3 regions of the Massilia sp. BAP21 genome follow, and region 1 is predicted to be linked to each of the others. Evidence: predicted binding sites of a transcription regulator. Region 1 holds the regulator's gene; each other region holds the start of a gene.
The links. The regulator sigma-54, encoded in region 1, starts transcription at its own class of promoters, with help from an activator protein. The targets are predictions, from matches to a motif close to TGGCANGNAANCTGCTTT.
Positions count from the first base shown of each region.

Region 1 (10,234 bases):
TTCGGTCCCATCTGGGCCCTCATCATGTGGCTGTTCAACTGGCGCAAGGAAGGCACCGCTCCGGCAGTGGCCCTGCTGGCCACCGTGATTTGCGGCCTGGCCTACGGCCTGGTGATGGCCAGCGTCTACGCCTGGAGCAAAAAGAAGCACGCGCTCCCTAGCTGGGAATCGTTAGGGTCGTAGGGTGGGCGGCTCTACCCGCACGATTGATCATCCAGGCCGCTTGCGCCGCCCACGCGTCTATCGCCAGCGGCAAGATCCATCGCGCACGATGACGCAACCGATAACACCCGACGCGTGGACGGCATAGCCGTCCACCCTACAGCAAGCGCCCCTCGGCCCGCGTCACCGCATCGGCCGAGCCGCGCAGCACCACCACGTCGTCTGCCTGCAGCACCGTCTCCGCTGCCGGCTCCACGCGCATGCGCGCACGGCGGATGCCGGTCACCTCGGCCCCCAGTTCGTCGAGCCCGAGTTCCCCCAGCCGGCAGCCGGCCGCCTTGGCATCCTCGCCCAGCACCACCGAGTGCAGGCGCACGTACATGTGCTCAGGATCGTCGGTGACGTCGCTGGCGCCGTGGAAGTAGCCGCGCATCGACGCATAGCGTTCGTCACGCGCGCTCTGCACGCGGTGCACCACGCGCCGCAGCGGCACGCCGACCACCACCAGCGCGTGCGAGGCCAGCATCAGGCTGCTCTCCAGCGCTTCCGGCACCACCTCGGTGGCGCCGGCCATGCGCAGCACCTCCAGGTCGCTGTCGTCATGGCTGCGCACGATCACCGGCAGCGAAGGCGCCAGCTCGTGCACCAGGTGCAGCACCTTCAGCGCCGCGCGCGTGTCGGCAAAGGTGATCACCAATGCACTGGCGCGGTTGATGCCGGCCGCGATCAGGGCTTCGCGCCGCCCTGCATCGCCATACGACACGTTCGACCCCGCCGCCTGCGCTTCCTGCACCCGTTCCGGGTCGAGGTCCAGCGCATACCAGGGCAGCTTCTCGTCACTGAGCAAGGTCGCCACGCTTTGCCCGCTGCGCCCGAAGCCGGCCAGGATCACGTGCTTCTGCGCCGCCATCGTGCGGCTCGCCAGTTGCGTGAGCTGCAGCGACTGCATCATCCATTCGTTCGAGGCGATCTTCATCACGATCTTGTCCGAGTTGGCGATGACGAAGGGCGCCACCAGCATCGACAGCACCATCGAGGCCAGCACCAGCTGCATCAGGAACGGGTCGATCAGCTTCGAGCCCGAGGCGAGGTTCAGCAGCACGAAGCCGAATTCACCGGCCTGCGCCAGCGCCAGGCCGGTGCGCATCGACACCCCATCCGAGGAACCGAACAGCTTGGCCAGCAATGCGATCAGTGCGAACTTCAACAGCACCGGCAGCACCAGCAAGGCCAGCACCAGCCACCAGTGCTCCAGCACCAGCCGCAAATTCAGCAGCATGCCGATGGTGATGAAGAACAGGCCAAGCAGCACGTCGCGGAAAGGCTTGATGTCTTCTTCCACCTGGTGCTTGAACTGGGTCTCGGAGATCAGCATGCCGGCGACGAATGCGCCCAGGGCCAGCGACAGCCCGGCGCGCTCGGTGATCCAGGCCGCACCCAGGGTCACCAGCAAGAGGTTCAGCATGAACAGCTCCTGCGAACGGCGCTTGGCCACGATCGTGAACCAGCTGCGCATCAGCTTCTGGCCGAAGAACAGCAGCAGCGCCAGCACCAGCGCCGCCTTCACGCCGGCCCAGGCCAGGGTGGCGGCCAGGTCTTCCGGGTTCCTGGCCAGCGAGGGAATCAGGATCAGGAGCGGCACCACGGCCAGGTCCTGGAACAGCAGGATGCCGATGATGCGCCGTCCATGCTCGCTTTCCAGTTCCAGGCGCTCGGTGAGCAATTTGACGACGATGGCGGTCGAGGACATGGCCAGCGCCCCGCCCAGGGCAAACGACGCCTGCCAGCTGATGGCCAGCGATGGCATCCACATCGAGAACAGCAGGGTGCCGAGCATGGCGGCGACGATCGTCAGCACCACCTGCGCCATGCCGAGCCCGAACACGATGCGCCGCATCGCGCGCAGCTGGGCCAGCGAGAATTCCAGCCCGATCGAGAACATCAGGAACACGACGCCGAATTCGGCCAGCGCGTGGGTGGAGGCGGTTTCGGCGGCCAGGCCCAGGGCGTGCGGGCCGATCAGCACGCCGACGGCGAGGTAGCCCAGCATGGGCGGCAGGTGCAGCGAGCGGAAGGCCACCACGCCCAGCACCGCGCTGCCGAGCAGGAGGAGGGTCAGTTCGAGTCCGGATGCCATGCGTAAATATGTTTTTGTCGCGATGTGCGTTGTTCGATACGTCTGGCAAGTTTTTTGCTTACGCAATTCGTTTATACTTCTGGAATGAGTGTAACCGATGAAAAAACAATGCAGAACAGTTTTGACGAGAACGCATCGCGCCGGGTAATGGCCCTGGCCCGCGAGACCCTCGCCATCGAAGCCGACGCCGTCAGGGCCCTGCACGACCGCCTCGACGCCGACGATTCCCTGGTGCGCGCCGTGGCCGTGCTGTACGCCTGCACCGGCCGCGTGGTGGTGTCGGGCATGGGCAAGTCCGGCCATATCGCGCGCAAGATCGCCGCCACCCTGGCCTCGACCGGCACCCCGGCCATGTTCGTGCACCCGGGCGAAGCCGCCCACGGCGACCTCGGCATGGTGACGGCGCAGGACGTCTTCATCGCCATTTCGAATTCCGGCGAATCCTCGGAGCTGATGGACATCCTGCCGGTCGTCAAGCGCATGGGCACGCCCCTGATCGCCATGACCGGCAAGCCGCAATCGCGCCTGGCGCAACTAAGCGACGTGCACCTCGACATCTCGGTGGCGAAAGAAGCCTGCCCGATGAACCTGGCGCCCACCGCCAGCACCACCGTCACGCTGGCCCTGGGCGACGCCCTGGCCGTGGCCCTGCTCGACGCCCGTGGCTTCCGCGAAGAAGACTTCGCACGCTCGCACCCGGGCGGCGCCCTCGGCCGGCGCCTGCTGACCCACGTGCGCGACGTGATGCGCAGCGGCGAGGCCGTGCCTGCCGTATCGCCTGACGCGCCGCTGGCCCAGGCCCTGCTGGAAGTGAGCCAGAAGGGCATGGGCATGACCGCGGTCGTCGATGCCGAACAGCGTCCGATCGGCGTGTTCACCGACGGCGACTTGCGCCGCCTGATCGAGCGCGTGCAGGACTTCTCGAACATCGTCATCCGCGACGTCATGCATGCCAACCCGCGCACTGTGCAGCCGGAACAGCTGGCCGTGGACGCGGTGGCGATCATGGAAGAATTCCGCATCAACCAGATGCTGGTGGTCGATGGCGAGGGCAAGCTGGTCGGCGCCCTGCACATCCACGACCTGACCCGCGCAAAGGTAATCTGATGGTGACTCCTCTCGCACATACCCAGCGCGCCGCGCGCATCAAGGTCATGATCTTCGACGTCGACGGCATCCTGACCGACGGCAGCCTGACCTACGGCCCGGACGGCGAAGTCACGAAGACCTTCAACGTCCTGGACGGCCTGGGCATCCAGCTGCTGCAAAAGACCGGCGTGCAGACCGCCATCATCAGCGCGCGCAAGTCGCCGATCGTCAACGCGCGCGCCAAGGACCTGGGCATCAACCACGTCTGGCAGGGCTTCCACGACAAGCGCGTGGCCTTTGCCGAGCTGCTGGCGCAAACCGGCGTCACGGCCGAGGAGTGCGGCTACATCGGCGACGACGTGATCGACATGCCGCTGCTGAGCAAGGTAGGCTTCGCCGTCACCGTGCCGAGCGGGCACCCGGAAGTGCAGTACCGCGCGCATTACGTCACCAAGGCGCCGGGTGGGCGCGGCGCCGTGCGCGAAGTCTGCGACCTGGTGATGCGCGCCCAGGGCACCTACGAACAGGCGCTCGCGCCGTATTTCGCCTGAATCCTGTTAAACGCATGGCAATCCTCCAGAACCGCCGTACCTCGCACCGCTGGCGCCTGCTGGCGCTGATGCTCACCGCCGTGTTCTTCGCCTTTGGCAGCTTCTGGCTGCTGCAGGCGATGCAGGGCGACGACGACGCCAGCGCCGGGAATGCCGGGAACGAACCCGACTACATCGTCGAGAACTTCAGCTTCGTGCGCATGACGCCAACCGGCCAGCCGCGCTACGTGGTGTCGGGCGCGCGCCTGGCCCACCATCCGGTGACCGACGTCTCGGAAGTAAGTAAACCGGTGGTCGAGAGCATGGCGCCGGGCCGCCCGCGCATGACCATGCATGCCGACCGCGCCCAGATCCACCACCAGGAAAACCGGGTCGAACTGATGGACAACGTCGATATCGTGCGCCCGGCCACGCCAGGCTCGGAAGGGCTGCGCGCACGCACCGATGCGCTGACCGTGCTGGCCGACGAGGAGATCGTCAAGACCGACCGTCCGGTCGACATGACGCTGGGCGCCTCGACGGTGAAGAGCGTCGGCCTGGTGGCCGAGAACCCGACCCAGAAGCTGCACCTCGGCCGCGGCCAGATCGTGTATCCGCCGCGCCAGCCCTGACCCCGCCGCTGACCCCAAAAAATCTAGGAACCAGCCATCAATATGAAAAACATCCTCGCCGCCGCCGTCCTCTCGCTGCTGTCGCTGTCGGCCCTGGCCGAACGTGCCGACTCGCTGAAGGAGGCCGTCGTCAATTTCGATTCGGCCGACTTCGACGAAGTCACCCAGACCCGCATCCTGACCGGCAACGTCGTCCTCACGCGTGGCACGCTCACCATGAAGTCGGACCGCGCGCTGGTCAAGGAAACGCCGGAAGGCTACATGAGCATCACGCTCACCTCGGGCCCGGGGCACGTGGCCACCTTCCGCCAGAAGCGCGACGGCGGCAACAATTTGTGGATCGAAGGCCAGGCCGAACGCATCGAGTACGACGAACGCCAGGAACTGGTGAAGCTGTTCTCGAAAGCGACCGTGCGCGAGCTGGAAGACGGGCGCCTGACGAATGAACTGAACGGCCCCTTCATCTCCTACGACAACCGCAAGGAAGTGGCGGCCGTGCGCAACGACGCCAGCGGCGAAAGCAAGGTGGGCGGCGGACGCGGCACCCTGATCATCGCGCCGCGCAGGACCACGCCCGCAGCGGCACCAGCGCCGGCGGGGAAATGAGCATGATGGGAGCAAGCGCAGGCAGCACCCTGGTCGTGCGGGGGCTGCAGAAAAGTTACGGCAAGCGCCTGGTGGTGCGCGACGTGTCGCTGGAAGTGGGCTGCGGCGAGGTCGTTGGCCTGCTCGGCCCGAACGGCGCCGGCAAGACCACCTCGTTCTACATGATCGTCGGCCTGGTACCGTCGGACGCCGGCGCCATCGAGATCAACGGCACCGACATCTCCAGCCTGCCGATCCACCGGCGCGCGGTGCTGGGCCTGTCCTACCTGCCGCAGGAAGCCTCGGTGTTCCGCAAGCTGACGGTCGAGGACAACATCCGCGCCGTGCTGGAACTGCAGCGCGACGACAACGGCAAGTCGCTCTCGAAGGACGCCATCAACGAGCGCCTTGATTCGCTGCTGGCCGAACTGCAGATCGAGAAGCTGCGCGAGAACCCGGCCCTGTCGCTGTCGGGCGGCGAGCGGCGCCGCGTGGAGATCGCGCGCGCGCTGGCCACCAACCCGCGCTTCGTGCTGCTCGACGAACCGTTTGCCGGCGTCGACCCGATCGCCGTGATCGAGATCCAGCGCATCGTGCGATTCCTGAAGGAGCGCGGCATCGGCGTCCTGATCACCGATCACAACGTGCGCGAAACCCTCGGCATCTGCGACCGCGCCTACATCATCAACCAGGGCGCCGTACTGGCCTCGGGCCGCCCCGACGACATCATCGCCGACGAGTCGGTGCGCCGCGTCTACCTGGGCGAGCACTTCCGCATGTAATCGAGGTAACGACACCGCTTTGAACCGCAGTTGAACAGTAAGAATCGATGAAACAATCCCTGCAACTCCGGACATCGCAGCACCTGGCCCTGACGCCGCAGCTCCAGCAATCGATCCGCCTGCTGCAGTTGTCCACGCTCGAACTGCACCAGGAAATCGAGCAGATCCTGTCCGACAATCCCTTGCTGGAGCGGCTCGACGATCCGCTCGACCGCTCGGTGCGCCTGCTGGCCGACGGCGCCATCAACAGCGCACCCGCGCAGGGCGAGGCACCGGCCGCGCCATCGAACGAGGAAAGCGCGCCGGCCAGCGCCGACGCGCCCGAAGGACTCGACGGCGGCGGCGACCATGAACACGGCGAGCCGGGTGGATCCGACAGCGACTGGGGCGACAGCGGCCGGGCCTCGGGCAACGGCGAAGACGAGGACGGCCGCCCGCAGCTGGAAGCCGGCGGCATCACGCTGCGCGAACACCTGTCGGAACAGGTGCGCGTGACCAACCTGAACCTGCGCGACCGCGCCCTGGCCGAGCTGGTGATCGACGCCATCGACGACAATGGCTACCTGGAAGAACAGCTCGACGAGATCCACGCGCGCCTGCCGCAGGAACTCGAGGTCGAGATGGACGAACTGCGCTGCGCGCTGGCGCTGATTCAAAGTCTCGATCCGGTGGGCGTCGGTGCGCGCAGCGCGGCCGAATGCCTGGCGCTGCAGATCCGCCGCATGCCCGGCGTGCCGCTGGTGACGCGGCGCACGGCACTAAAGATCGTCGAAGGGTATCTGACCTGGTTCGCGCAGCGCGAATTCAACAAGCTGAAAAAGGCGCTCGACTGCGACGACGAAGACCTGCGCGAAGCGCAGGCCGTGATCCGCCAGTGCCATCCGCACCCCGGTGCCGCGTTCGCATCGAGCACCTCGGACTATGTGGTTCCGGACGTTATTGTCCGGAAAACGAAGAGCGGCTGGGGTGTGACCCTGAACCACGAAGTGATGCCGCGCCTGCGCGTGAACCACATGTACGCGGCCTTGCTGAAGGGCGGGAAAGGCGAAGGGCAGATGAGCGCGCAGCTGCAGGAAGCGAAGTGGCTGATCAAGAACATGCGCCAGCGCTTCGATACCATCCTGCGTGTTTCCGAGGCAATTGTGGAGCGCCAGCGCAACTTTTTCAGCCATGGCGCGGTTGCCATGCGGCCCCTTGTGCTTCGCGAGATAGCTGATACACTAGGCCTACACGAGAGCACAATCTCTCGCGTAACCACGCAGAAATTCATGCTGACCCCGCACGGCATGTTTGAGCTGAAGTATTTCTTCGGAAGCCACGTCGCCACCGAAGCGGGGGGCGAAGCATCTTCGACGGCGATCCGGGCTCTCATCGCGCAACTGACAGGAGCAGAAGACCCCAGGAACCCATTATCCGACAGCAAGATCGCGGAAATGCTCGGTGAACAAGGAATGGTCATCGCACGCCGCACGGTTGCCAAATACCGTGAGGCACTGAAAATTCCTCCAGTCAGTCTCCGCAAATCCTTGTAACGGCGGCACCCTCGCGCTTCCTGCGCGGCGCGGCAGCCGCCACCTCTTCAAAGGAGTGTGTATGAATCTCACTATCAGCGGTCACCACCTCGACGTTACTCCCGCCATTCGTGAATACGTACAAAACAAGCTTGAGCGCATTACCCGCCACTTCGATCAAGTGATCGATTCCCACGTGATCCTCGCGATCGACAATCTTACCGAAAAAGAAAAAAGGCAGAAGGCCGAGATCAACTTGCGCGTCTCTGGCAAGACCGTGCACGTGGAAAGTGTGGCGCAAGATTTGTACGCTGCGATCGATCTGTTGATGGACAGGCTGGACCGGCAAGTGATGAAGTACAAGGACATGCTCAAGAGTCATAGTCGCGACGCACTCAAGCGTCTCCCTGAAGGCGGAGAGGCAGCCGCAGCCTGACAGGCCGGCCAGCACCGTCTGAACGAGGGCGCCCGCTGGGCGCCCTTTTCATTGTTATCTCCCCCTCGTCAATACCCCGCCGCCACGGGTCTTGGGTAGAATGGATGTTTTTTCGACCATTCCAGACCATGACCGACCACGTCCAGACCCGCATCGCCAACGGCACCGGTACGATCACCCTCGACCGCCCGAAAGCCTTGAACTCCCTATCGCTGGACATGGTGCGGCGCCTGACCGACACCCTGCTAACCTGGCGCGACGATGCGTCGGTCGACGCCGTGGTCATCACCAGCAGTAGCGAAAAGGCCCTGTGCGCGGGCGGCGACATCCGCTTCTTCCACGAGGCCGGCCATGCCACGCCGACGGGTGGCAGCGCGCTGCTGGAAGACTTCTTCACCGAAGAATACGCGCTGAACCACCTGATCCACTTCTATCCGAAACCGTATATCGCGATCATGGATGGCGTGGTGATGGGCGGCGGCATGGGCATTGCCCAGGGCGGTCCGGACACCGGCCTGCGCATCGTGACCGACCGCACGAAAATGGCGATGCCTGAAGTGAACATCGGCCTGTTCCCGGACGTGGGCGGCAGTCACTTCCTGTCGCATGCGCCTGGGCAGCTGGGTAACTATCTCGGCCTGACCGGGCTGACGATCGGCGCGGCCGATGCGCTGTATGTCGGGCTGGCGGACGTGTTCGTGCCAGGTGCGCAATTGCAAGCCTTGAACGAACTGATCGACGCCACGCCCGGTGCGCAGTTGCCGGATGCGATCCGTGCGTTTGCCTCCGGCTTCGCCGATCAAGCAGGGGAGAGCGAACTGCAGGCGCAACGCGCCACCATCGACGCGCACTTCGGCGCGGCTTCCGTGGCAGCGATCATGGAATCCCTGGGCCGTGACGAACATCCCTTTGCGCAAAAAGCGTTAAAGGCGATGCGCCAGCGCTCGCCGCTGATGATGTGCGTGACGCGCGAGATGCTGGTGCGTGGCGCGGCCATGAGCGTGGCCGATTGCCTGCGCATGGAGCGTTCGCTGGTGCGCCGTAATTTCGAGCACGGCGAAGTGCTGGAAGGCGTGCGCGCGCTGGTGATCGACAAGGACAATGCGCCGCAGTGGAAACCTGCATCGCTCGAGGACGTGACGGCGGAGATGGTGGAGGGTTTCTTCGCGCCGGTGTGGCCGGCGTATGCGCATCCGCTGCGGCACCTGGATTGAAGCAGGGACTGCGCATCCCGGGTAGGTGGGCACGGGGTGCTTGCCCTACGTCGACGTTGACGGATAACGCGCTTACGACTGCTCGCGGTGGCGCAGCACCACGCGTTCGGTCTCGCCGAAGTACGCCGCCAGGCGCTCGGCCATGTACACCGAGCGGTGCTGGCCGCCGGTGCAGCCGACCGCCACCGTCAGGTAGCTGCGGTTGTCGGTCTTGAACGAGGGCAGCCATTTTTCAACAAAGGCGCGAATATCTTCCAGCATCTCGGTGGCGCTGGGCTGGGCGTCGAGGAAGGCGATCACCGGCGCGTCCTTGCCGGTCAGCGGGCGCAGCGCGATGTCGTAGTAGGGATTCGGGATCGCGCGCACGTCGAACACGAAATCGGCGTCCAGCGGCACGCCTACCTTGAAGGCAAACGATTCGAAGAACAGGGTCAGCGGTGCATGCTTGACCTCGGCCAGTTCCTTGATCCAGGCGCGCAGTTTATTCGCCGACGCTTCCGAGGTGTCGATCACGTGGCCGAGCTGCTCGATCGGCGCCAGGCGCTCGCGCTCTTCGGCGATGCACTCGATCAGGGTGCGGCGCGAAGCTGGGTTTTCGCCTGGGCGCAACTGGTGCGAGAGCGGGTGGCTGCGCCGGGTTTCGGAAAAGCGCGCCACCAGCGAGTGGGTGCTGGCGGTCAGGAACATCACCTTGACCTCGTGGCCTTCTTCCTTCAGCGAACGAACGCTATTCGGGAGTTCAACCAGCGACTCGGCGCTGCGCGCATCGACGGCAACCGCCAGCCTGGCGGTGCGCTCGGCATCGACCGTTTTCACCAGCTGCGGCAGCAGGGCCGGCGGCAGGTTGTCGACGCAGTAGTAACCCGCGTCTTCGAGGACGTTCAAGGCAACCGATTTGCCCGAGCCGGAAATGCCGGTAATGAGTACGATGTGCATGGCGCGATGATACCGCAACAGTACCGGCTTGTCGTCGGGCTTATCGTTGGATACGGGGGCGATCGATGTACATACCCGCCAATCGCGCCAGTTACAGCGGTATCAGTCGCTGCTCATGGCCTGGCGTTGCCGCTCCATGAATTCCTGCAGGGTATCGATGCCGCGCAGTTGCAGGATGGTGTTGCGCACCGCGGCTTCCAGCAGCACCGCGATGTTACGG
Region 1 is NZ_CM173596.1:1,386,344-1,396,577, reverse strand. Features, by position in the region: gene ACWYRN_RS06115 (DUF6404 family protein) at 1-183, shown strand, start outside; gene ACWYRN_RS06110 (monovalent cation:proton antiporter family protein) at 320-2,299, opposite strand; gene ACWYRN_RS06105 (KpsF/GutQ family sugar-phosphate isomerase) at 2,384-3,406, shown strand; gene ACWYRN_RS06100 (KdsC family phosphatase) at 3,406-3,939, shown strand; gene lptC (LPS export ABC transporter periplasmic protein LptC) at 3,954-4,550, shown strand; gene lptA (lipopolysaccharide transport periplasmic protein LptA) at 4,593-5,156, shown strand; gene lptB (LPS export ABC transporter ATP-binding protein) at 5,162-5,917, shown strand; gene ACWYRN_RS06080 (RNA polymerase factor sigma-54) at 5,965-7,449, shown strand; gene hpf (ribosome hibernation-promoting factor, HPF/YfiA family) at 7,511-7,864, shown strand; gene ACWYRN_RS06070 (enoyl-CoA hydratase/isomerase family protein) at 7,993-9,078, shown strand; gene rapZ (RNase adapter RapZ) at 9,151-10,014, opposite strand; gene hprK (HPr(Ser) kinase/phosphatase) at 10,117-10,234, opposite strand, start outside.

Region 2 (10,234 bases), 250 kb from region 1:
CATCGACAACGGCAAGCCGATCCGCGAATCCACCGCCGCCGACATCCCGCTGGCGATCGACCATTTCCGCTACTTCGCCGGCTGCATCCGTTCCCAGGAGGGTTCGATCGCCCAGATCGACGACGAAACCTATGCCTACCACTTCCACGAACCGCTGGGCGTGGTTGGCCAGATCATTCCCTGGAACTTCCCGATCCTGATGGCGGTCTGGAAGCTGGCGCCGGCGCTGGCGGCCGGCAATTGCGTGGTGCTCAAACCGGCCGAGCAGACCCCGGCCTCGATCATGGTGCTGGTCGAGCTGATCGCCGACCTGCTGCCGCCGGGCGTGCTGAACGTGGTGAATGGCTTCGGCCTGGAAGCGGGCAAGCCGCTGGCCTCGAACAAGCGCATCGCCAAGATCGCCTTTACCGGCGAAACCACGACCGGCCGCCTGATCATGGGCTATGCCGCGCAAAACCTGATTCCGGTCACGCTCGAGCTGGGCGGCAAGTCGCCAAACATTTTCTTCGAAGACGTGATGGATGCCGATGACGCGTTCTTCGACAAGTGCCTGGAAGGCTTTGCCATGTTCGCGCTGAACCAGGGGGAAGTCTGCACCTGCCCGTCGCGCGTGCTGATCCAGGAATCGATCTACGACAAGTTCATCGACCGCGCCCTGGCGCGCGTGGCCGCCATCAAGCAGGGTAACCCGCTGGATGCGACGACCATGCTCGGCGCCCAGGCCTCGCAGGAGCAGCTGGAAAAGATCCTGTCCTACCTCGACATCGGCAAGCAGGAAGGCGCCGAGGTGCTGGCCGGCGGCGAGCGCAACACCCTGCAGGGCGACATGAAGGAAGGCTATTTCGTGAAGCCGACCGTGTTCAAGGGCCACAACAAGATGCGCATCTTCCAGGAGGAGATCTTCGGGCCGGTGGTGGCGGTGACGACCTTCCGCGACGAAGCCGACGCCCTGGCGATTGCCAACGACACCCTGTACGGCCTGGGTGCCGGGCTGTGGACGCGCGACGGCAGCCGCGCCTTCCGCGTCGGCCGTGCGATCCAGGCTGGGCGCGTCTGGACCAACTGCTACCACCTGTATCCGGCGCACGCGGCCTTCGGCGGCTACAAGCAGTCGGGTATTGGCCGCGAAAACCACAAGATGATGCTCGACCATTACCAGCAGACCAAGAACCTGCTGGTGAGTTATAGCCCGAAGGCCTTGGGCTTCTTCTGAGCGGAGCGGGGCGGCCATGGACAGTGCGGACGAATTGAACAGCGGCCTGAGCGGCGGCGCGGGCAGCGGCCCGGACGCTAGCCCGGACAGTGGCTTGCACAGCGCCGAGCCAAGTGCCGCGCCCGGGCGCGTGGTCGCCACCGCCGCCGCGCTGGGCTTGATCGAGCAACTGCGCCAGCGCCATGGCCCGCTGATGTTCTTCCAGTCCGGCGGCTGCTGCGACGGCAGCGCGCCGATGTGCTACCCGGCCGGCGAATTCAGCGTCAGCGACACCGACGTGCGCCTCGGCGAGCTGGGCGGCGCGCCGTTCTACATGGGCGCCGAGCAGTTCGCCTACTGGGAGCACACCCAGCTGATCATCGACGTGGTCGCCGGCAACGGCGGCATGTTCTCGCTCGATAACGGCACCGGGCAGCGCTTCCTCACGCGTTCGCGCCTGTTCAGCGACGCCGAACTGGCGCAGTTGCCCGCTCCCGTCACCGGACCGGGCGCCTGACGACACACACCACAGCAAGGACACCATGAAAACGAAAGCAGCCATCGCCTGGAAAGCGGGAGAACCGCTCTCCATTGCCGAGGTCGACCTGGAAGGCCCGCGCGCCGGCGAAGTCCTGGTCGAGATCAAGGCCACCGGCATTTGCCATACCGATTACTACACCCTGTCCGGCGCCGACCCGGAAGGCATCTTCCCCGCCATCCTCGGGCACGAGGGCGCCGGCATCGTGCTCGACACCGGCCCCGGCGTCACCTCGGTCAAGCGCGACGACCACGTGATTCCCCTGTACACGCCGGAATGCCGGCAGTGCAAGTTTTGCCTTTCGCGCAGGACCAATCTATGCCAGGCGATCCGCGCGACCCAGGGCCGTGGCCTGATGCCCGACGCCACCTCGCGCTTTTCCATCGACGGCCAGCAATTGTTCCACTACATGGGCACTTCGACCTTCTCCAACTACATCGTCGTGCCCGAGATCGCGCTGGCGAAGATCCGCGAAGATGCGCCTTTCGACAAGGCCTGCTACATCGGCTGCGGCGTCACCACCGGCGTCGGCGCCGTGGTGTTCTCGGCCAAGGTGCAGGCCGGCGCCAACGTGGTCGTGTTCGGCCTGGGCGGCATCGGCCTGAACGTGATCCAGGGCGCGCGCATGGTCGGCGCCGACAAGATCATCGGCATCGACCTGAATCCCGGCCGGGCCGAGATCGCGCGCAAGTTCGGCATGACCCACTTCGTCAATCCGGGCGAGGTGCCGAACATCGTCGACCACATCGTGCAACTGACCGACGGCGGCGCCGACTTCAGCTTCGAATGCATCGGCAATACCACCGTGATGCGCCAGGCGCTCGAATGCACCCATAAAGGCTGGGGCCAGTCCTTCATCATCGGCGTCGCTGCGGCCGGGCAGGAAATTTCTACACGCCCGTTCCAGCTGGTCACCGGGCGCGAATGGAAAGGCTCGGCCTTTGGCGGCGCGCGCGGACGCACCGACGTGCCGAAGATCGTCGACTGGTACATGGACGGCAAGATCAACATCGACGACCTGATCACCCACACCTTGCCGCTCGAACGCATCAACGAGGGCTTCGAGCTGATGAAGAGCGGGCAGTCGATCCGCTCGGTGGTGCTGTATTGAGGGAGCAATCAACCATGGAGACGCAATCATGAGCGACACAGACATGAATACCGCAGTCAAGATCCATCCCGCCGTCGACAACGGCATCCCCCCTGCCACGCCCGGCTTTGCCGGCGGCACCCTGACCTGCCTGTGCACCAGCAATCCCGTCACGGTGGAGTTGACCAGCCAGGTGGCGCACAACCACGTGTGCGGCTGCACCAAGTGCTGGAAACCAGACGGCTCGCTGTTCTCGCAGGTGGCCGTGGTCGGCAAGGACAAGGTGAAGGTGACGGCCAACGAAGACAAGCTGCAGGTGGTCGACGAGAGCGCCACCATCCAGCGCCACGCCTGTCGCGATTGCGGCGTGCACATGTACGGGCGCATCGAGAACACCGGCCACGCTTTCTACGGGCTCGACTTCGTGCACACCGAGCTGTCGAAGGAAAAGGGCTGGTCGCCGCCCGAGTTCGCCGCCTTCGTGTCCTCGATCATCGAGTCCGGCGCGCGTCCGGAAAACATGGGCGCCGTGCGTGCGCGCCTGAACGAGATCGGCCTGCCGCCCTACGACGCGCTGTCGCCGCCGCTGATGGATGCGATCTCGACCCACGTCGCCAAGCAACGCGGCGTGCTGCAGGACGCGTAGGCGAGGACAAGCAAGAAGCAGCAACGCACGCCGGCGCACCAGCGCGGGCGTGCCGACCTGCCGGATACCGGAGACACACGAATGAAACGATTGTTCCTGCTGCTGTTGCCGGCGCTGCTGGCCCTACCCATGGCGCCATCGCTGGCAACACCCCCGGCAGCGCAAGCCAACGACTATCCCACCAGCGGACGCGTGGAGTATGTGCTCGAGTGCATGCAAAAGCACGACGGCAAGTACGAGTACCTCTACAAGTGCTCCTGCGTCATCGACCACATCGCCAGGCAGATGTCCTACGACGATTACGTGACGATGTCGACGGCCCTGCGTAACCAGACCATGGCCGGCGAGCGCGGCGCGATGTTCCGCGATCCCGTTCCGGTGAAAGAAATGGCCAGCAAATACAAGGCGCTCCAGGCCAGCGCCGACAAGGCTTGCTACGTGCAGCAGCGTTGAAGTATGCGCAGTGAGGCAGGCGCATTGCTGCATGAGTGTGGTGCTGCGCCACGGATGGCACAGCAGGACGGCACAGCGGCGGCAGCGACTGTCACGAATCTGAACAGGGACCGTCGTGGCAGCAGCGGATCGGGCGGCGCAATGACTGGTCCGCGGTTGGCACGTTCTGTGCTGTGGAAAAGATGGGGCATCCCACCAGGTCGAGGTTTGCAAGGCCAGCGGAAGCGGCCGCCGATAAAAACCATAGGAGACTTACCATGTCATTCCCAACAAGACTCATCCGCTGGTTGCCGTGTCTGGCGCTGCTTGCCGGTCCGGCGCTGGCTGCCAATTCCGATGTGGAGCAATTGACCAAGGACCCGAAGAACTGGGCAATGCAATCTGGTAATTTTGCGAACCACCGGTACAGCGAACTCAAGCAAATCAACAGCAAGAACGCCAAGGACCTGCAGGTGGCGTGGACCTTCTCCACCGGCGTCCTGCGCGGCCACGAAGGCGGCCCGCTGGTGATCGGCGACACCATGTACATCCACAGCCCCTTCCCGAACAAGGTGTTCGCGATCGCGCTGGAAGACCAGGCCATCCGCTGGAAATACGAGCCGAAGCAGGACCCGACCGTGATCCCGGTGATGTGCTGCGACACGGTCAACCGCGGCGTGGCCTATGCCAACGGCAAGATCTTCCTGCAGCAGGCCGACACCACCCTGGTGGCGCTGGACGCCAAGACCGGCGCCGAGCTGTGGAAAGTGAAAGTCGGCGATCCGAAGATCGGCGAAACCACGACGAATACCCCGCACGTGTTCAAGGACAAGATCATCACTGGCATCAGCGGCGGCGAATTCGGTGTGCGCGGGCGCATCACGGCGCACGACATCAATACCGGCAAGGTGCTGTGGAAAGCCTATAGCACCGGGCCCGACAACGAGCTGCTGGTCGATCCCGCCAAGACCATGACCTGGACGAATGGCAAGATGGCGCCGATCGGCCCGGACTCCTCGCTGAAAAGCTGGCAGGGCGACCAATGGAAGCTGGGCGGCGGCACCACCTGGGGGTGGTACAGCTATGACCCGGCCCTGAACCTGGTCTACTACGGCACCGGCAACCCGAGCACCTGGAACCCGCGCCAGCGCCCTGGCGATAACAAGTGGTCGATGACGATCTTCGCGCGTGACCTCGACACCGGGCAGGCCAAGTGGGTCTACCAGATGACGCCGCACGACGAGTGGGACTACGACGGCGTCAACGAAATGATCCTGGTCGACATGAAGGTCAAGGGCCAGGCCCGCAAGGCCCTGGTGCACTTCGACCGCAACGGCTTTGCCTACACGCTCGACCGCGTCAGCGGCGAACTGCTGGTGGCGGAAAAATTCGACCCGGTGGTCAACTGGGCGACACACGTCGACATGAAGAGCGGCCGGCCGCAGGTGGTGGCCAAGTACAGCACCGACAAGAACGGCCCCGACTTCAACTCGAAGGGCATCTGCCCGTCGGCGCTCGGCACCAAGGACCAGCAGCCGGCCACCTACTCGCGCAAGACCGGTTTGTTCTACGTGCCGACGAACCACGTGTGCATGGACTATGAGCCCTTCCAGATCGAGTACACGGCGGGCCAGCCCTACGTTGGCTCGACGCTCTCGATGTACGCGGCGCCGGGCAGCCACGGTGGCCTGGGCAACTTCATCGCCTTTGACGCCAGCACCGGCAAGATCGTCTGGTCCAAGCCGGAGAAATTCTCGGTCTGGAGCGGGGCGCTGTCCACCGCCGGCGACGTGGTCTTCTACGGCACCCTGGAAGGCCACATCAAGGCGGTCGATCACAACGGCAAGGAGCTGTGGAAGTTCAAGACGCCCTCGGGCATCATCGGCAACGTCCACACCTGGGAATACAAGGGCAAGCAGTACATCGGGGTCCTGTCGGGTATCGGCGGCTGGGCCGGGATCGGCCTTGCGGCCGGGCTCACCAAGGGCACCGAAGGCCTGGGTGCGGTGGGCGGCTACAAGGACCTGGCCAAGTATACCGAGCTGGGTGGCGTGCTGACGGTGTTCGCACTGCCCGACCGCTGAGCCCGCGCCACGCCGTGCCGCGCGGCGGCTTCATCGCTGCCGCGCACTTCGATGAACACCGGACCCGGCGGCCGGCGCAGGATGCCGTCCGCCGTGGCCATGCATTGCCAGGAAACGAGATGAAGACATTCATGAAGCGGGCGCCCCTTGCCTCCCTGTGTACCGCCCTGTGTGCCGCCCTGTGCTGGTCCGTGGGCCTGTTCGCCACAGCGTTCCCCGGCAGCGCGCTGGCCGGCGATACCCCGCCGTACAAGGTTGCCGAAGGCAACAAGGTCGACGCCCAGACCCTGAGCGGCTGGAAGACCTGGCGCGCCATGGCCTGCGAACGTTGCCACGGCGCCGCCCAGGAAGGCATGGTCGGCCCCTCGCTGGTGGACAGCCTGAAGGTCCTGAGCAAGGACCAGTTCAAGACCGCGGTCCTGAAGGGCCGCATCGAAAAGGGCATGCCGAACTTCGACGGCAGCAAGATGGTGACCGAGAACATCGACAGCCTCTATGCCTACCTGAAAGGGCGTTCCGACGGCGCCATCGAACCGGGCCGGCTGCAGGAGATCGGCAAATGAGGCGCAGGCCCTTCCTTGCCACGCGACTTGCGCCACGGGTTGCCACCCGGGTTGCTACGCGGGTTGTCACGCAGCTTGCGCGGGCCGGGCTGGCGGCCAGTCTGCTGGGGTGCCTGGCTGCACCGGCGGCCGCGCAGTCCGCCGCGACCGAGGCGCCCGGCGCGGACAAGGTCTTGCGGGTCTGCCAGGACCCGAACAACCTGCCGCTGTCGAACCGGGCCGGGGAGGGCTTCGAGAACAAGATCGCGGCCCTGTTCGCCCAGCAGCTGGGCTGGAAGCTGGAGCACACCTGGTATCCGCAGCGCATGGGTTTCATTCGCAATACCCTGCGTGCCAAGGAAGAGCATTCCGAGCGCTTCAAGTGCGATCTCGTCACCGGCGTCGCCAAGGGGTTCGAACTGGCCGCCAACACCCATTCCTACTACCGCTCCAGCTATGCCATGGCTTATGTAAAAGACCATGGACTGGACACGGTGCGTACCCTTGACGACCTGCTGGCGCTCGACCCCTCGCAACGCAAGAAACTGCGTTTCGGCGCGTTTGCCGGCTCTCCGGTCACCGAGTGGCTGCTGCAGAATGGTTTGATGGAGCAGGTGAACTGGTACCAGAGCCAGACCGGCGATGCCGAGCAATACCCCGGCGAGATCGTCGAGAAGGACCTGGCCAGCGGCAAGATCGACGTTGCCTTTGCCTGGGGGCCGATCGCCGGCTACTTCGCCAAACGAACGCGCGGCGCGTCCATCGTCGCCATCCCGCTGCAGTCGCGTCCGGGCATGAAATTCGATTTCGAAATCGCCATGGGCGTACGCCATGCCGACAAGGACTTCCGCCAGCTGATCGACCGGCTGATCGACACCAATCAGGGCAAGATCCAGGCCATCCTCGAGCAATACGGCGTGCCCTTGTCGGCACTCCCGCCGCCCCAGTCTTCCTCACCTTGAGGACGCCATGATCTGCATACAGCAACAGCGCGGCGGGGGCGCAGGCCCGCGGCATGGCGTGCACGCCCGGTCGATGCGCTTCGCACTCGGCATGCTCTGTGCACTTGGTGGGCTGGGCGCCGGCCTGGTGCAGGCCCAGCCGGTATCGCCGGCCGAAACCCTGCTGTTCGAGACCGACCACCTGGCGCGCACCAGGGCGCCGGCGGCGCTGGTCTACGACTTTCGCAAGGTCAGCAACATCGAACCGGGCTTTACCGACACGGTCGAGCTCGACCTGACCAGGGAAAACGGGCGGATGCATGCGCGCCTGCGCTTTCTTTCCGGAGCGCGCAAGCGCGAGCTGCCCGACATCGACGATGCCCACGGCAATCCGGTGCTGCTCGGCTTCCTCGAGCACGACATCGCGGAGATGAAACGCCTGACCGGGGGCTCCACTACCTACTTCCGCAAGCGCATTCGCATGGCGCTGGCGAATGCCGGCCAGTTGGGCAAGCAGACGATCAACTTCCAGGGCAAGTCGTATGAGGGACAGGTGGTGCGCATCCAGCCCTACCTGGACGACCCGCTGCATGCGCGCTTCGAAGCCTACGTGCACAAGACCTACACCTTCATCCTGAGCGAGGCCGTACCGGGCGGCGTGTACCAGCTGTCGACCTCGCTGGGTACGAGCGGCAGCGGACGGACCATCAATGCGGCAGCTGGCGTGCAATCGAGCGCGCTGGCGGACGGCAGGGTGGCCAAGCGTCCGGCCGAAGGCACTGCCCGCGCGCAATCCGGTACGGCCGGCCCAGGCACGGCCGGCTCCACCGCACAAGTGCCCGGTGCGGGGGGAGGCAGCATTCCCTCGCTTGAAGAAACACTTACCTTGGTCAAGGTTGCCGATCCGAAGCGCTGAGCCTGGCACGATTGCAGGCCCGGCCCGTCATCACCGGAGGATGCCATGGCGCGCTTGAAAGTTCTCGCATTCGATTACGCCATCGCCGGTGGTCCGGGCGCTCCTGCTGTGCCATGCGCGCTCGCACAGCAGGGGGGCATGCTGCTCCAGGCCCTGCTGGCCGACCTGGGCGCCGTACCCGGGGTCGAACTGCAGACCATGCCGGCTGCCGGCGCCGCCTGGGCGCCCGCCCCATCCTTCGGTGGGAAGTCCTTCGGCGACAGGGACTTCGGCGAGCGTTTCGCCGACTGTGTGCAGGCGGCCGATGCCGTCTGGCCGCTGGCGCTCGAGACCGAAGGCTTGCTGGAGGGAGTGTCGCGCGATGTCCTGCGCGGCAAGCGCGTCCTGCTGGGCAGCGCGCCCGGCGCCGTCCGCGTTGCGGCCAGCAAGCGCGAGATGACGCGTGCGCTGCGCGACGCCGGCGTGCCGGCCGTGCCCACCTACAGTCCGCATGCGAGCCTGCCGGAAGGCCCGGGCGCCTGGGTGGTCAAGCCGGACAATGGCGCCGGCTGCCTCGACACCCGCTTGTTCAGCGACCGCGCCGCGGCCCTGGCCCACGTGCGCGCCAACGCCGGGCAGGACTATGTGCTGCAGCCTTTCGTTCCCGGCGAACTGGGCAGCCTGTCCCTGCTGTGCTGCGACGGCAAGGCCTGGGTCCTGGCGTGCAACCGCGAGCGCGTGGCCGTGCGTAACAACCGCTTCCACTTCCTGGGCAGTACCGTGAACGGCCTGCTGGACGCCGACGGCGCGCTGGCCGGCCTGGCGCAACAGGTTGCGGCGGCCCTGCCTACGCTGTGGGGCTATGTCGGGGTGGACTTCATCCGCAGCGCACAGGGAACCGTGGTGCTGGATGTAAATCCGCGCCTGACGGCCGCCTATGCCGGCCTGCATGCGTCGATTGGCTGCAACCCGGCTGGCCTGGTGATTGCCTTGCTAAAGGGCCCGGCCGCACTGCAGGCTGCGCCGCTTCCGGTCACGCGGCGGCGCGCAGTCTCCGTCGATGTCGACAGCTTCGGCCAAGCCTGAGTGCCGCTTGCCTGGCTTGGTTGGCTTAGTTGGCTTACTTGACTTACTTGATCACGACGCCCCAGGGCAGCTTGCCGACCGGGATGTCGCGCAGCTTGCTGCGGCTGGCGGTGTCGATCACCGACACGTTGTTGCTGCGGCCGTTGGCCACGTAGAGTTTCTTGCCGTCGGGCGTGAGCGCCATGTTCCAGGGCCGCTGGCCGACCGGGATCGTGGCCACCACCTGGTTGCTCGCGGTATCGATGACCGAGACGTTGGCATCGCCGCCATTCGACACATAGACCTGGCCGCCGCCCGGGTGCACGGCAATCCCGTTGGCGCGCAAGCCGGCCTTGATGCGGGCGACGATGGCGTAGGTCTTGGCATCGATGACGAAGACCTCGTTGGCGTTCTCGGTGGCGACATAGGCGCGGCTGCTGTCGGGCAGGAAACCGATACCGCGCGGGCGGGCGCCCACCGCCACCTGGGCCACCTGCTTGCGGCTGGCGAAATCGATGATGTCGACCGCGTCGCCTTCCTCGGCGCTGACGAACAGCAGCCGACCGTTCGGGCTGAACACCGCGTGCTCGGGATTCTTGCCGTGGACCTGGATCGCAAATGCCAGCTTGCGGGTGCGGGTGTCGGTTACCGCGATCTCGTTCTTGCCCTCGATGGCCGCGACCACCCAGCGCCCGTCGGGCGAGATCGACACGCCTTCGGGCGATTCGCCGAGGGCCACCGCGGGGCCGGGCTTGCGCGCATTCAGGTCGAGCACCTGCAGGCTGTTGTTCGGCTGGTCGCTCACGTAC
Region 2 is NZ_CM173596.1:1,633,847-1,644,080, reverse strand. Features, by position in the region: gene adh (aldehyde dehydrogenase) at 1-1,213, shown strand, start outside; gene ACWYRN_RS07185 (DUF779 domain-containing protein) at 1,230-1,709, shown strand; gene ACWYRN_RS07180 (S-(hydroxymethyl)glutathione dehydrogenase/class III alcohol dehydrogenase) at 1,735-2,841, shown strand; gene gfa (S-(hydroxymethyl)glutathione synthase) at 2,870-3,466, shown strand; gene ACWYRN_RS07170 (hypothetical protein) at 3,548-3,919, shown strand; gene ACWYRN_RS07165 (methanol/ethanol family PQQ-dependent dehydrogenase) at 4,177-5,982, shown strand; gene ACWYRN_RS07160 (c-type cytochrome) at 6,102-6,545, shown strand; gene ACWYRN_RS07155 (quinoprotein dehydrogenase-associated putative ABC transporter substrate-binding protein) at 6,542-7,486, shown strand; gene ACWYRN_RS07150 (hypothetical protein) at 7,560-8,381, shown strand; gene ACWYRN_RS07145 (ATP-grasp domain-containing protein) at 8,427-9,446, shown strand; gene ACWYRN_RS07140 (beta-propeller fold lactonase family protein) at 9,490-10,234, opposite strand, start outside.
Region 2: ACWYRN_RS07165 (methanol/ethanol family PQQ-dependent dehydrogenase) is a predicted target of sigma-54. The motif match lies at 4,077-4,094, and genes of this name have one in related genera.

Region 3 (10,234 bases), 1.5 Mb from region 1:
GCCCATCCGGGTGGCGATACGGCGACAGCACCTCGGCCATCTTGGCCGTGCTGATGCCGCACTCGATGTCCATTTCCAGCTTGTGGCCGTAGTGGATGCGGGCGGCGGCAATGTCGAACACCTTTTCGGCCGTGATGCGCAGGCCGCCGTTGAAGCGGTCTTCCGACACCTTGCCGACCACCAGCAGGAATTCGTCTTCCTTGAAGGCGTTGCGGTTCTGCTCGAACACCTCGTTGTAGACCGTGACCTCGACCACGCCGGTCTTGTCGTCCAGCGCCACGATCAGGATCTTGCCGCGCTGGGTCATCTGGGTGCGCACGCCGGTGATCACGCCGCACATCATGCGCGGCTCGCGCGACGGTTCCAGGTCTTTCAGTTTCGTCTTGGCGAAGCGCCGCACTTCCTGCGAATACGAGTCGAACATGTGGCCCGACAGGTAGTAGCCGAGCGCGATCTTCTCTTCGGCCAGCTTCTGGCGGTCGGTCCAGGGCGTGGCTTTCACATAGTCGGGCGGGGCCACCAGGTCGGAATCGTCGCCGCCGAACAGGCTCACCTGGTTCGCGGCGGCAGCGGCCTGGCCCGCCGCTTCCATCGCGAATGCGACGGAAGCCAGCAGGATCGCGCGGTCGACGCCGAAGGCGTCCATGGCGCCGGCGCGGATCAGCGACTCGATGGTGCGGCGGTTGATCTGCTTGCGGTCGACGCGCTTGCAGAAGTCGAACAGGTCCTTGAACTTGCCGCCCTCCTGGCGCGCGGCGATGATCGCCTCGATCGCGCCCTGCCCCGCACCCTTCACGCCGCCCAGGCCGTAGCGGATGTTCGAGACCTGCTTGCCGGTCACGGAACGCGGCGCGCCTTCCGGCGTGAAGCGGAACTGCGATTCGTTGACGTCCGGCGGAAGGATGGTCAGTTTGCAGACATCGATCGCATCCTCGACCAGGATCTTGATCTTGTCGGTGTCTTCCATCGCCAGCGACATGTTGGCTGCCATGAAGGCGGCCGTGTGGTGCACCTTCAGGTAAGCCGTGTGGTAGGACAGCAGCGCGTAGGCGGCGGCGTGCGATTTATTAAAGCCGTAGCCTGCGAACTTTTCCATCAAGTCGAAGATCTCGTCGGCCTTTTCGGTCGACAGGCCGTCTTTCGCGGCGCCGGCGCGGAAGATCTCGCGGTGCTCGGCCATCTCTTCGGCCTTCTTCTTACCCATCGCGCGGCGCAGCATGTCGGCGCCGCCCAGCGAGTAACCGCCGACGATCTGCGCCATCTGCATGACCTGCTCCTGGTAGACCATGATGCCGTAGGTCTCGGACAAAATGGATTCGGTACGCGGATCGGGATAGTCGAACTTCTCGCCGTGCTTGCGCTTGCAGAAGTCGGGAATCAGGTCCATCGGGCCAGGGCGATACAAGGCGACCAGCGCAATGATGTCCTCGAAGCGGTCGGGACGCGCATCCTTGAGCATGCCCTGCATGCCGCGCGACTCCAGCTGGAAGATGGCGACGGTTTTCGCGTCGCTCAGCAGCTTGTACGAGGGCCGGTCGGTCAGCGGCAGCGTCTCCAGGTTGAAATCCGCATCCGCCGGATCGAGCGCGCGGATGTAGTTCACGGCGCGGTCCAGGATGGTCAGCGTGGTCAGGCCCAGGAAGTCGAACTTGACCAGGCCGACGGCCTCGACGTCGTCCTTGTCGTACTGGGAGACGACGCCGGCGTCGCCGCCCTGGGTGTAGAGCGGGCAGAAGTCGGTGAGCTTGCCGGGCGCGATCAGCACGCCGCCGGCGTGCATGCCGATGCCGCGCGTAATGCCCTCGACCTGCTGGGCGAGATCCAGCAGCTGCTTGACCTCCTCTTCATTCTCCAGGCGTTCTTTCAGCAGCGGTTCTTCCTCGATGGCCTCGGCAATCGACACCGGCTTGCCCGGCTTGAACGGGATCAGCTTCGAGATGCCGTCGCAGAAGTTGTAGCCGAAATCGAGCACGCGGCCGACGTCGCGGATCGCGCCCTTGGCCGCCATGGTGCCGAAGGTGGCGATCTGCGAGACCGCGTCGCGGCCGTACAAATCCTTCACGTGCTGGATGACCAGTTCGCGCTTTTCCTGGCAAAAGTCGATGTCGAAGTCGGGCATCGAGACGCGTTCCGGGTTCAGGAAACGCTCGAACAGCAGGTTGTATTTCAGCGGGTCCAGATCCGTGATCTTCAGCGCGTACGCCACCAGCGAGCCTGCACCGGAACCGCGGCCCGGGCCGATCGGCACGCCGTTGTTCTTGCCCCACTGGATGAACTCCGCAACGATCAGGAAGTAGCCCGGGAACTTCATCTTGATGATGGTCTGGTTCTCGAACTCGAGGCGCGCCTCGTAGCGCGGGCGCTCGGCCTCGCGCTTGGCCGGATCGGGGAACAGCTGGACCAGGCGCTCCTCCAACCCCTTCTTGGTTTCGGCGACCAGGAAGTCGTCGATGGTCATGCCGGCCGGCGTCGGGAAGTCCGGCAGCTGCGGTTTGCCGAGCGTGAGCGTGACGTTGCAGCGCTTGGCGATTTCGACCGAGTTGGCCAGGGCGCCAGGCAAGTCCTTGAACAGCTCCGCCATCTCGGCCTGGGACTTGAAGCACATCTCCTCGTTGAAGCGGCGCACGCGCTTGGCGTTGGCCAGCATCTCGCCTTCGGCGATGCAGGTGCGCGCTTCGTGGGCGATGAATTCGTCCTTGCTGATGAACTGCACCGGGTGGGTCGCCACCACCGGCAGGCCCAGGCGCGACGCCAGCGCCACCGAATGGCGCACCTGCTGTTCCTGGTTCGGCTGGCCGGCGCGCTGGATCTCGATGTAGAAATGGCCGGGGAAGATGCGCGCCCAGCGCTCGGCGGCTTTTTCGGCACGGGCGATGTCGCCGTTGTCGATGGCCTGGCCGACGTCGCCGAAACCGGCACCCGAAAGCACGATCAGGGCATTGGCCTGGTTCACCTCGGGCTCAAGCGTGGAAACGCTTGTGGCCAGCGCTTCCAGCCACTCGACGCGGATCTCGGCGCGGCCCTTGTACTGGTTGGTGAGCCAGGCCTTCGACAGCAGGTCGCACAGCTGCAGGTAGCCGCTGCGGTTCTTCGCCAGGATCAGCAGGCGGTGCGGCTTGTCGCGGTTGTCGTCGTTGGTGATCCAGGCGTCGACCCCGACGATCGGCTTGATCCCCTTGCCGCGCGCCGCCTTGTAGAAGCGCACCATGCAGAACATGTTGGCCAGGTCGGTGACGGCCAGCGCCGGCTGCTGGTCCTTGGCGGCTGCGCCAACCAGGTCGTCGATGCGCACCAGGCCGTCGGCGATCGAGTATTCGGAGTGGACGCGGAGATGGGTGAAAGTCGGGGAAGTCATCCCGTCATTTTACCTCGGCAGGCGCTGCCGGGGTGAGGCCGGGTCCGGTTTTGGCGCTGCCTCCGAGGCCGCCGCCCCGCAGTGGGAAGTTGCAGATTCACAACAATATACAGGCATTCCCGAAAAGAAAAACCCGGCCGCAGCCGGGTTTCGAATGGAGCGGTAGCCGCTCAGCCGCGCTTGCGGCGGCTGGCCAGGCCCAGGCCGGCCAGCGCCAGGCCGAACAGCGACAGCGATGCCGGTTCCGGCACTTCGCTCACGCGCAGGTTGTCGATGCTGACTTTCACCTTGTTGTCGATGTTGACGGTGCGGATGCCGATTTCCGACACCGACTTGATCTTGCTGGCACCGGTGGCAACCTTGTCGGCGCCGGTCAGCGAGGTCATTTCATAGGCGGTCGGGTTCATCCAGGCAGCGAAGCTGTTGTAGAACTCGGAGTCGTCGGTCTTCGACAGGTAGCCCAGCAGGTGGTAGCTCTGGCCGGCGACCAGGTCGCTGCCCAGCAGCCAGGGGCCATCGGTGCCGACGGTGCGCACATACAGGTCGTTGGTGCAGCTGCCGTTACCGCAATTGGACTTCAGGCCGATGCTCGGGCCGTCCTTGTCGCCCAGCCACAGGCCCATGAAGTCGTTGTTGCCCAGCGTGCCGGTGTACGAGAAGCTGAAGTCGACGATGATGCCGCCGCTCTGGGTCTCGGCCAGCTTCCAGTAGGCTGCACGGTCGTTGTTGCTGCCGAAGGTCAGCGACTTGTTGCCATCCGTGTTGGTAAGCGAAGGCTTGTTCTTGGCGCTGGTGATGTCGGTAGCCCAGCCTGCGCTGAAGCCGGCGCTGGTGCCGTCGAAGTTGTCATGGGCGACGACGATGCCGGCGTTGGCGCTGGAAGCAATCAGGAAGGAAGCGGCGAGGAGCGTGAACTTTTTCATGGTATGAAGAAACAATAAGGAAGAAATAAAAGTAACCGTTGCTCTATAAGCACGAATCATGCCTAAATAAAAATTCCCATTTGAAACAGCAACTTATTTTATTTCCTCTCTAAAACTAATTGCGCGATGTAAAGTTTTCCGACAATCAATACCTCTACCGCTCGTCAGTAAAGTCGCCCGTTTATAATACTGCTCACCTTACCCAGGCTTTCTGCTCGCGCCTCATGTATTCCTGCCCCCACCCAGCCGCCGACCATCTGCCGGCTATTTTCCGATGAAGCGGCCTCAGTGCGAAGGTGCTGCCCTGGCCGCGCTACTGCTCGCGCCGCCCGAACCTGCACCCGGCAACGGCCCCACAATCACCGTCCTGCCGGACCAGGCCTTGCCGCCCGCCGAGACCGCAGCAACAGTCGCTGCAGCCGCTGGTACGCCTGCGCGCGGGCACCTCGCCGCGCCCCTGATGCTGGCCGCGCGCGCGGTGCTGCGCCGCCCGCGCGTGCGCCAGCTGGTGCTGCGCATCCTGAAACGCTTCCCCGGCCTGTACGCGCGCGCCTATCGCATGCTGCTGCAGGGCGGCGGGAACGGCGCGGCAACGGGTACGTCCGAAGGCGCACCGGCCTCGCTGTCGCCGCGTGGCCAGCGCATCTACCGTCGGCTGCAGCGGATAGGGGCGGCGCCGCATGCGCCGGTCGCTCCCGGCGCGCGGCGTAAACTGGCCTTTGTCTGCCCGATGCCGCCGCAGCGCACGGGTATCGCCAGCTATGCCGTCGAACTCCTGCCCGAGCTGATGGATGCCTTCGACATCGAGCTGGTGGTCGACCAGCCGGAAGTCAGTTTGCCGGCGGCGCTGGCCGGGCTGCCGGTACGCCAGGCCGCCTGGTTCGCCGAACACGGCGCGCAGTACGACCAGGTGCTCTACCAGTTCGGCAACAGCCCCTTCCACAGCCACATGTTCGCCCTGCTGGCCCGCCATCCGGGCGTGGTGGTGCTGCACGACTTCTTCCTGGGCGGCGTGCTGGCCCATGCCCAGATGAGCGGCGCCATGCCGAACGCCTGGCAGGACGCCCTGTTCCACGCGCACGGCTATGCCGGCATGCGCCGCTGCGCCGCCGACGAAGCCGCCGGCGTCCAGGTGCACAAGGCCTGGCCCGCCAGCCTGGGCGTGCTGGACGGCGCCACGCGCACGATCGTCCATTCGCAGCACGCGCGCCGGCTGGCGCAAGACTGGTACGGGCCGCAGGCGGTCTCGCACATCGACGTCATCCCGCATCCGCGCAAGCCGCCCGCCGTACACGACCGCACCGCCGCGCGCGCCGCCCTCGGTATCGGCGGCGACGTCTTCCTGGTCTGCAGCTTCGGTTTCGTGGCGCCGAACAAGCTGGTGCACGAACTGCTGGAGGCCTGGCTGGGGTCCAGCCTGGCGCGCGACCCGCGCTGCGTCCTGGTGCTGGTCGGCGCCAACCACGACAGCCCCTACGGCGTGCGCGTCGACGAGATCGTGCGCGGCGCGGGGCCTGAAGCGGGCATCCGCATCGCAGGCTGGTGCGACGACGCGCTGTACCGCACCTGGCTGCAGGCGGCCGACGCCGGCGTGCAGCTGCGCGCCAATGCCCACGGCGAGAGCTCGGGCGCGGTGCTCGATTGCCTGAACTACGGCCTGGCGACGATCGTCAACGCGAACGGCTCGATGGCCGAATTCCCGCCCGACGCCCTGTGGCAGCTGCCGGACGGCTTCACGGTGGCCGAACTCGGCGCCGCGCTGGAAACCCTGCGCACGGACGACACGCGCCGCCACGCCATGGGCCGGCGCGCGGTGGCCCTGCTCGACGCCAGCTTCCGCCCGGCGCAGTGCGCGGCCCAGTACCGCGCCACGCTCGACCGCGCGTATGCCGACGAGCTGGCGCAGGATGCTGCGCTACGCGCAGCGCTGGTGGCGCACGGCGGCAGTGGCAGCGACAGCGCAAGCCTGGAAACGTTGGCTGGCGCGCTGGCCAGGTCGCCGGCGGGCACGCAGGCCAGGACGCCGCGGCGCCAGTTGCTGGTCGACCCCGGCGACCGCACGCAGGCGCAAGGCCTGCCGGACGCCCACGCCTGCTCGCAACTGCGCGCATTGCTGGCGCAGGAGCACAGCGATGTCCGGGTCGAACCTGTCTGTCTGGCGCAGGAACAGGGTGCGCGTCATTATCGCTATGCGCGCAAGATGGGCGCGCAGCTGCTGGAGCTGCAAGGGCACCGGATGGAAGAGCCAATGGTGGACATCGCCCGCGGCGATGTCTTCTATGCAGCTGCAGGGATCACGCCTGCCCTCATCGAGGCCGCAGCAGACGGCACGCTGGCGGACCTCCGTACCCGCGGGGCCAGGATCGTGCTCCCGGTGCGCGCGGCATCGCCCGGGGAACTCCCTCCCGACAGCGAGTTGCAACCGCAGCTACGGCAACTTGCGCCGCACACCGACGTGCTGCTGTGCGAGACCGAAGCGGTGGCGGCCGAGCTCAAGCGCCTGCTAGGTCAATAGCGTCGCTCATGCGAAGATCCAGCGTTTTCCAAGAATGAATCCGTTAATGGCGATCAACGGAAGGGAAACGATCTTTCCTGCCATCGGCATGTCCAGCCAGGCGGTCGAAGCCGCAACGATCGCCAGGGTGATCAGGTAATTCAGGAAGACGACGCACAGGTAGCGGTAGAAGCTGGCCGTGGACGCGACGTTCTTGAACGTCACGCGCGCGTGAAAGCAGTAATTCACGATGAGACTGACGATGAAGCCGGCGCTGGCCGCCAGCAAGGGGCCGGTGCCGTAAACGATCAGCCCTTGCATCAGGCCGACGTCGATCGCCGCGCACAGCAAACCTCCCGCGACATAGATGACGAATTGAGAAGAAGGCAGGAACTGGCGCACTATGCTCTCCTGCCTTGTGAAACGATGGCAGGCGCGCATGCAGGCGTCTCGGGCATGGGGTAAATGCGGTGAAGCAGTATATTTTTAAAATTGGACATGATCGACTGGAAAAATGGCTGACCCGTTCATTTGCAGCCACAAGCGCCACAATCGCCGCAGCAAGGACAACAGCGCAGGCTCGGCATCGCTCTATAATAACGGTTGACCAGATTTTTTGCTCCTTGACATCATGACCACCACCACCCAGACGGCGCCAGCCGGCACCTCCGCCGCGACCGGGCGCTACGTCAACATCGCCGCCTACAAATTCATCAGCTTCGACGACACTGAAGCCATGCGCCCGCAGTTCCAGGCCCTGTGCCAGCAACTGAACCTGCGCGGCACCATCCTGCTGACGCCGGAAGGCATCAACATGTTCCTGTCCGGCCTGCCGGCCGACATCGACCACTACCTGTCCTGGCTGCGTTCGGATGCGCGCTTCGCCGACATCGAAGTCAAGTACAGCTACTCGGAAGAACAGTCGCACAAGCGCATGCTGGTGAAGATCAAGAAGGAGATCATCACCATGCGCATGCCGCTCATCAAGCCGGAACTCGGGCGCGCGCCCTCGGTGGAAGCGGCCACGCTCAAGCGCTGGCTCGACCAGGGGCATGACGACAACGGCAAGCCGGTGGTGATGGTCGACACCCGCAACGACTTCGAGGTCGACGTCGGCACCTTCGAGAACACGGTCGACTACCGCATCGCCAAGTTCACCGAGTTCCCCGAAGTGATTGCCGCGCACAAGGACGATTTCGCCGGCAAGACCGTGGTCACCTTCTGCACCGGCGGCATCCGCTGCGAAAAGGCGGCGATCCACATGCAGAACATCGGCTACGATAACGTCTACCAGCTGGAAGGCGGCATCCTCAAGTACTTCGAGGACGTCGGCGGCGCCCACTACACCGGCGACTGCTTCGTGTTCGACTACCGTACCGCGCTCAACCCCAAGCTGGAACCGACCGTCACCACCCAGTGCTTCGCCTGCCGCGCCGTGGTCACGCCGCGCGAGCAGCTCTCGCCGCAGTACGTGTACGGCGTGTCGTGCCCGCATTGCGCGGACAAGAGCGTGGCTGCCTGAGGATGGCGCGCGGCGCTTCCCTGGTGCGCGGACTCGTCAAGAAGGCCGCGCTGCGCGCGGTCGCCTTTATCGTGGCGCGTCCGCGACTGGACGACTTCCTGCGGCGCCAGATCTACCGTTTTCCCCGGCTCGCCGGACGCGTGCGCGCGGCCGTGGCGCATTCGCGCCGCGCCGACTGGCAAAGCCTGCCGGTCCTGCTTTCCGACGAAGCCGAGCTTACCGGCGACGCGCGCCAGGTCCTGCAGGACCTGCGCCGCGCCATCGACCGCACCCGTACCCCATAAGATTCCCCGATGCGCATCATTCTCGACCTGCAGGCATGCCAGGCTTCCAGCATGCACCGCGGCATAGGCCGTTATTCGATGGCGCTGGCACTGGCCATGGCGCGCAACAGCAGCGGACATGAGCTGCGCATCGTGCTGAACGAAGACTATCCGGACAGCGTGGCCGCGATCAGGCAGGCCTTCGACGGCCTGCTGCCCCAGTCGCACATCGGCACCTTCGTCACGCCGGTGCCGGCAGGCGAAGTCGATCCGCGCAACGGCTGGCGCGTGCGCGCCGCCGAGCGCGTGCGCGAGCACTACCTGGCCAGCCTGCGTCCGGACGTCGTCCATGTCGCCAGCCTGTTCGAGGGCCTGGGCGACAATTCGGTGGTCTCGCTGCTGCACGGCGAAGGCCGCTTCGACACCGCCGTTACGCTGTACGACCTGATCCCGCTGATGCGCAAGGAGCGCTACCTTGCCGATCCGAACATGGCGGCCTGGTATTACCGCAAGCTCGAAAGCCTGAAGAACGCCGAACTGCTGCTGGCCATTTCCGGTTCGGCACGCGAGGAGGGCATCGAGCTGCTCCAGCTGCCGCCCGAACGCGTGGTCAACATCTCGTCGGCCGTGGACAGCATCTTCCGTCCGCGCGCGCTGGAGCCGGACGAGCGCAGCGCGCTGCTGGCGCGCCATGGCTTGCGGCGCGAATTCATCATGTACACCGGCGGCATCGACTATCGCAAGAACATCGAAGGCCTCGTCGAAGCGTACGCCAGGCTCCCGGTGCGCCTGCGCCGCCAGTACCAGCTGGCCGTAGTCTGCAGCATCCGCGATCCCGACCGCTTCCGCCTCGAGCGGCTCGCGGCCCGGTTCGGACTGGCGAAGGACGACCTGGTGCTGACCGGCTTCGTTTCCGACGACGACCTGGTGTCGCTGTACAACTGCACCGCGCTGTTCGTGTTCCCTTCCCTGCACGAGGGATTCGGCCTGCCGGCGCTGGAAGCCATGGCCTGCGGCGCGCCGGTGATCGGCTCGAACACGAGCAGCATTCCGGAGGTGATCGGCCGCGCCGATGCGATGTTCGACCCGGCCGACATCGATGCGATCGGCGCCGCCATGGCTGGCGTACTCGCCGATCCGGCGCGCCAGGCCGACCTGCGCGCCCATGGCCTGACGCAGGCACGGCGCTTTTCCTGGGATGCCAGCGCGCGGCGCGCCATCGACGCGTTCGAGGACGCACACGCGCGCCGCCGTACCACGCGCGAACTTGTCGCCGTTTCCGCCGCCGCGGAGCGCAGGCCGCGCCTGGCCTACCTCTCGCCACTGCCGCCGGCACGTTCCGGGATCGCCGCCTATAGCGCCGACCTCCTGCCCGCGCTGGCCCGGCACTACGAGATCGACCTGGTGCTCGCGCAGGACGAGGTCGAGGACCCGGTCCTGGCCGAGAGCTATGCGCGGCGCTCGATCGCCTGGTTCGACGCCAACGCCCATGTCTACGACAGGATCGTTTACCACTTCGGCAACTCGGCCTTCCATACCCACATGTTCGACCTGCTGGAGCGCCATCCCGGTGTGGTCGTGCTGCACGACTTCTTCCTGAGCGGCGTGATCAGCCATGCCGAGGCCGAGCACCGCCTGCCGAACAATTACTGCCTGTCGCTGTACCAGGCCCATGGC
Region 3 is NZ_CM173596.1:2,914,260-2,924,493, reverse strand. Features, by position in the region: gene dnaE (DNA polymerase III subunit alpha) at 1-3,355, opposite strand, end outside; gene ACWYRN_RS12860 (PEP-CTERM sorting domain-containing protein) at 3,526-4,278, opposite strand; gene ACWYRN_RS12855 (glycosyltransferase family 4 protein) at 4,553-6,793, shown strand; gene ACWYRN_RS12850 (GtrA family protein) at 6,800-7,174, opposite strand; gene ACWYRN_RS12845 (sulfurtransferase) at 7,404-8,294, shown strand; gene ACWYRN_RS12840 (hypothetical protein) at 8,318-8,578, shown strand; gene ACWYRN_RS12835 (glycosyltransferase) at 8,588-10,234, shown strand, end outside.
Region 3: ACWYRN_RS12860 (PEP-CTERM sorting domain-containing protein) is a predicted target of sigma-54. The motif match lies at 4,325-4,342, and genes of this name have one in related genera.